One region of the Isoptericola jiangsuensis genome, then DNA from elsewhere that is predicted to be linked to it. Evidence: riboswitches for the same ligand, from Rfam matches in the RefSeq annotation. Region 1 holds a riboswitch; the other holds the start of a gene.
What was found. A riboswitch is a leader RNA that binds a small molecule or an ion and turns the genes downstream of it on or off. The one in region 1 is predicted to bind thiamine pyrophosphate.
Positions count from the first base shown of each region.

Region 2: linked by a shared signal. The riboswitch ahead of thiO (glycine oxidase ThiO) and the one ahead of thiD (bifunctional hydroxymethylpyrimidine kinase/phosphomethylpyrimidine kinase) in region 1 are both predicted to bind thiamine pyrophosphate.

Region 1 is NZ_PDJJ01000001.1:2,041,304-2,044,178, forward strand. Features, by position in the region: gene ATJ88_RS09225 (CNNM domain-containing protein) at 1-797, shown strand, start outside; TPP riboswitch at 873-965, shown strand; gene thiD (bifunctional hydroxymethylpyrimidine kinase/phosphomethylpyrimidine kinase) at 957-1,808, shown strand; gene ATJ88_RS09235 (hypothetical protein) at 1,824-2,875, opposite strand, start outside.
Region 2 is NZ_PDJJ01000001.1:1,021,235-1,024,109, reverse strand. Features, by position in the region: gene guaA (glutamine-hydrolyzing GMP synthase) at 1-393, opposite strand, end outside; gene thiE (thiamine phosphate synthase) at 519-1,166, opposite strand; TPP riboswitch at 1,268-1,372, shown strand; gene thiO (glycine oxidase ThiO) at 1,363-2,595, shown strand; gene thiS (sulfur carrier protein ThiS) at 2,592-2,834, shown strand; gene ATJ88_RS04675 (thiazole synthase) at 2,845-2,875, shown strand, end outside.

The DNA of each region.
Region 1 (2,875 bases):
TCGCGCTCGGCGCCGTCACCAAGCCGGCGGTCGACGCGTGGCTCACCCCCGTGCTGACGGCCACCGGCCTGCCCGCCTGGCTCGCCGACGTGCTCGCCTTCGCCCTCGCGCTGCTGGCGGTCACGTTCCTGCACCTCGTGGTCGGCGAGATGGCGCCCAAGTCGTGGGCCATCGCCCACCCGGAACGCGCCGCCGTGCTCGTCGCCCCCGTGGCGCGCTGGTACGTGTGGCCGTTCCGCCCGGTGCTCGCCTTCGCCAACGCCGTCGCGAACCGGCTCGTCCGACGCGTCGGGGTGGAGCCGGTCGAGAGCGCCGCGGTCGGCGGTCACGACGCCGCGACGATCCGGCACCTCGTCGAGCACTCGGCACGGGTCGGCGTGCTGGACGCCAGCGTGCGCTCGCCGCTGGCCGGGGCGATCGACCTCACCACCCGCACCGTCGGGTCGTTCCTGCGGCCCGGGAGCCGCCCGACCGCGGTCGCGCGGACGGCGACGGTCGCCGACGTGCAGGCGGCCGCGCGCGCGAGCGGGCACCTGCGGATCCTGGTGCAGTCCGGCGACCCCGGCCGGCCCGACGTCGTGCACGTGCGCGACACGCTCCTGGAGCCGCCGGCGCGCGCCGCGGCCGACCTCGCCCGGCCCGTCCACGTCGTCACGTCGCACGACCCGGTCCACGAGGCGCTCGCGGGCATGCGTCGCGTGAGCGAACAGCTGGCCGTCGTGGTCGACGACGGGGTGGTCGTCGGCGTGGTCACCCTCCACGACGTCCTCGGCCGGGTGGTCCCGCGACCCGCGTGACGCGGGCGCCGAGCGGTGCGGTGGCGACGGGGGCGGACGACCGGCGGGTCGCCCGCCCCCGTCGCGCTACGGTGGCGCCACGACACGGGGTGCGCCCACGGCGCTGAGATCACACCCGTCGAACCTGAGGCAGCTCGCACTGACGGAGGGATGTCGCCCATGACCCACCTGCCCCTGCCCGCCCCGCCCGTGCCGCGCGTCCTGGCGGTGGCCGGGTCCGACCCGTCCGGCGGCGCCGGGATCCAGGCCGACCTGAAGTCGATCGCCGCCGCCGGCGGGTACGGCATGGCCGCGGTCACCGCGCTGACCGCGCAGAGCACCCGCGGGGTGACCGGCGTGCACGTGCCACCGCCCGACTTCCTCGCCCTGCAGCTGTCCACCCTGACGGCGGACGTGACGCTCGACGCCGTGAAGATCGGCATGCTGGCCACCGCGGACGTCGCCGGCGTGGTGGCGACGTGGCTGGCCGACCAGCACGGCGCCCGGCCGCCCGTGGTGCTCGACCCGGTCATGGTGGCGACGTCCGGGGACCGGCTCCTCGACGACGCGGCCGAGGGGGCCGTGCGGGACCTCCTGCGCCACGCCGACGTCGTCACGCCGAACCTTCCGGAGCTCGCGGCGCTGCTCGACGAGCCGGTCGCGGGGGACTGGGACGCCGCGCTCGACCAGGCGGCCACGCTCGCCGCCCGGCACGACGTCCTCGTGGTGGCCAAGGGCGGTCACCTGGGCGGCCCGCACGCGCCCGACGCGCTCGTGGACGCCGACGGCCCCCGGACGGAGCTCGTCGCGCCGCGTGTGCGCACGAGGGCCGGGCACGGTACGGGCTGCTCGCTGTCCAGCGGGCTGGTGACCCGGTACGTGTCGACGGGCGACTGGGGAGCGGCGCTCGCGGCCACGAAGGAGTGGCTGACGCTCGCGCTGCGGCACGGCGCGGACCTGCAGGTGGGGACGGGGCGCGGCCCGGTGGACCACTTCGCCCACCTGCGGGGCGTCGCGGTGCCGGCGGGCTGACCCGCGGGCCGCGCGTCAGTCGAACATGTCACCGATGTCGTCGAGGATGCCGCCCAGCACCATGCCGCCGAGCACGGCACCGAACGCGCCGGAGCCGCCGCGCGGGCCGTGGCCGCCCCACTGCTGACCGCCGGCGTGCTGGGCACCCCAGTGCTGACCGGCGTGCGTGCGGGCGATGTCGCGGTGCGCGAGCGTCGCCGCCTCGGCGGCGAGGGCGGCGGCACGTCGGGCGGCGTCCACCGCGCGCTCCGGGTCGGACACGGCGCGGGCCGCGGACAGCTCGCGCTGCGCCTCGGCGAGGCGGGTCCGGGCGTCGGGCCCGACGGGTGCCCGGTAGTCGTCGACGACGGCGCGCGCGGCGGACACCTGGCGCTCGGCGTCGTCGAGGGCCGGGGCGAGCTGGGCGGTGGCCCGGCGGCTGCGGTCCTCCGACTCGAGGCGGACGCGCACGGCGTCGTCGAGGGCGGTGTTGGCCTCGCGGACCCGGGTCAGCGCCGCCACCGGGTCCTGCGGCTCCCCGGGCGCCGGCAGGTCGTCGAGCGCGGCCTGGAGCGCCGTGGCGGCGGCCTCGACCTCGACGGCGCCGGCGCGCTGCGGGGCGGGCAGGGCGCGGGCCTGCGCGAGCTCGCTGCGGGACTCGGCGACCATCGCCCCGAGCGCGGCCTCGGCCGTCAGGGCGTCGGCCTCGAAGTCGCGCACGGCCTTGAGCAGCCCCTGGGCCCGCACGACCGACTCGTCGGCCGCGCGGGCGGTCGCGGCGGCCTGGGTGGGCTCGCCGTCGTCGAGCTTGCGGCGGGCTGCGGCCAGGCCGCGGCCGGCGAACTCCAGCAGGCGCTCCGCCTGGGCGGGGTTGTCGGCCACGGGCCGCAGCGCGGAGGGCGCGTAGCGCGCGGCGAGCTCGTCGAGGTCGGTCCGGGCCTCGGGCAGGGCGGCTCGGACCCGCTCGACGTCGGCGGCGATCCGGTCGAGCGCCGCCGGGGTCGACCGCGCGGTGCGGCGGCGGTCGGCCAGCCCGGACTCGAGCGCGTCGAGCACGGCCTCGGCGTCCTGGCACAGCCCGAGGATGC
Region 2 (2,875 bases), 1.0 Mb from region 1:
GGCCAGCAGCACGCCGGCGGAGCACACCTCGACCTCGGTGCCGCCGTACTCGCGGGCACCGGTCTGGGCGACCGTGCCGCCGAGCGCCGCCGCCATCGCCTGGAACCCGTAGCAGATGCCGAGGACGGGCACGCCCGCCTCGAACAGCGCCGGGTCGACGAACGGCGCGCCCGTGGCGTACACCGACGACGGCCCTCCGGACAGGATGATCGCGGCCGGGTCCTTGGCCAGCATCTGCTCCGTCGTGAACGTGTGCGGCACGATCTCGGAGTAGACCTTGGCCTCGCGCACGCGGCGGGCGATGAGCTGGGCGTACTGGGCGCCGAAGTCGACGACGAGAACAGGCCGGGGCGTGATCGGGTCGCTGTCGGGGGTGGTGGCGGGAGACGTCACCGGACCAGGATAGTCGCCCGCGCGCACGCCTCCGGCCGGTCCCGGCGTCGGTTCGGTCATACCCGCGGGCCCGCCGGTCGGGCCGCCCGTGGCGCGACGGCGGCGGTCGGGGCGCCGGGGCGACGTCAGCCGGCGAGGCGGTCGCGCAGCTCGCGCGCCGCCCGCTCGGGATCCGCGGCCCGCGTGATCGCCCGCACCACCACGACGCGCGTCGCCCCGGCGTCGAGCACGGCGTCCAGGCGCTCGGCGTCGATCCCGCCGATCGCGAACCAGGGTGTCGCCGGGTCCGAGGCGGCGACGGCGCGCAGCAGGTCGAGCCCGACGGCGTCCCGGCCCGGCTTGGTCGGGGTGGCCCACAGCGGCCCCACGCAGAAGTAGTCGACGCCCGGGTCGGCGTCCGCGGCGGCGGCCTGCGCGGCCGAGTGCGTGGACCGGCCCAGCACGGGGTCCGGGCCGAGCAGCGTGCGCACGGCGTACGTCGGCAGGTCCCCCTGCCCCATGTGGACCACGGGGGCGCCGGTCAGCCCGGCGACGTCGGCCCGGTCGTTGACCGCCCACAGCGCGCCGTGCTCCGCCGCGACCCGGGCGACGACCTCCTGCAGCTCCAGCTCGCGGGCCACGTCCAACGACTTGTCGCGCAGCTGCACCACGTCCACCCCGCCGGCGAGCACGGCGTGCAGGAAGTCCTCGAGGTCGCCGCGCTCCTCACGGGCGTCCGTGCACAGGTAGAGGCGGGCGGCGGCCAGGCGGGTGCGGGCGTCGACGGCGGTCACGAGCCGCGAGCCTAGCGTCGTCCGCGGCGCGGGCCACCGGCCGCCGCCCCGGCACCGTCGACGTCCGCCCACGTCACCGGGCCCGACGCGGGCCGGTAGGGTGGGCCGAGCACGGGAGCCCTGCGCAGGGCTGAGAGGGCGCGTGGGCGCCGACCGTCGAACCTGATCTGGGTCATGCCAGCGAAGGGAGCACCTCATGCAACGCGACCTCGTCGTGGTCGGGGGCGGGATCATCGGTCTCGCCGCGGCCTGGCGCGCCCTCGAGGCGGGGCTCGCCGTCACGGTCCTCGACCCCGTCCCGGGCGACGGCGCCACCCACGCGGCCGCCGGGATGCTCGCCCCCGCCACCGAGGCGGAGTTCGCCGAGAGCGCCGCGCTGCACCTGCACCTCGCCGGGGCGTCGCACTGGCTGCGGTTCGCCGCCGACCTCGAGGCCTCCACCGGCATCGGCGTCGGGCTGCGGGAGTCCGGCACCCTCACCCTGGCGTACGACGCGGCCGACGCCGCCCTGCTGCGCCGCGTCGTCGACCTGCACGCCCGTCACCAGGTCACCTCGCACGAGCTCACCGTGGCCGAGGCCCGTCGCCACGAGCCCCTGCTCGGGCAGCGCCTCGCCGCCGCCGCATGGGTGCCCGGCGACCACGCCGTCGACCCGCGGGCCACGCACCGGGCGCTGTGCGCCGCCGTCGAGCAGCACCCTGCCGGCGAGCTCGTGCACCGCTCCGCCGTGCACCTCGAGCAGGAGCCCGGCGGACGTGTCGTCGGCGTCGTCGACGACGCCGGGCACCGCCACCGCGCCGGCACCACCCTCGTCGCCGCGGGCTGGGCGTCCGCGCCCCTGCTCGCCGGGGTCCGCGGCGTCAGCCTGCCCGTGCGTCCCGTCAAGGGGCAGACCCTGCGGCTGCAGGCCGACCCCATGCTCGCCCCGACGCACGTCGTGCGGGGTCTCGTGCAGGGCCGCCCCGTGTACGTCGTGGCCCGCACCACCGCGTCCGACGGGCCGTGGACCGGGCACAGCGAGCTCGTCATCGGCGCCACCTCCCTGGAACGCCCCGACGACCGCCGCGCCGACGCCGGCGGCGTGTACGCGCTGCTGCGCGACGCCCGGGTGCTGCTGCCCTCGATCGACGAGGCCGCGCTGGTCGAGGTGACGCCCCGCGCCCGCCCCACCACGCCCGACCACCTGCCCGCCGTCGGCCCCACCGACGTCCCCGGCCTGCACCTCGCCACCGGCCACTACCGCAACGGCATCCTCATGGCGCCGCTGACCGCCGACGTCGTCGTCGCGGGCCTCACCGGCACCTGGTTCGACGTGGGTCGCACCGCCGCCGACCCCGCCGCGACCGTCGCCGCGCTGCGCGCCTGCGACCCCCGCCGCTTCACCCGCCAGGACACCGACCCCCGCACCCCCGACGGAGCCCGCCCATGACCGCCCCCGCCAGCACCAGCGCGCTCGTCAACGGCGCCCCGTTCGACCTCGAGGGCCACGACGCCGTCCCCGTCGCGGACGTCGTCGCGCGCCTGCTGCCCGGCCACGTGGTCGACGGCGTCCCGCGCGGCGTCGCCGTCGCCGTCGACGACGTCGTGGTGCCGCGCGGGGCGTGGGACCGCACGACGGTGCGCGCCGGGGACCGGGTCGAGATCGTCACCGCCGTCCAGGGCGGCTGAAGGAGGAACCATGAGCGAGACCGTCACCCCCACGACCGTGC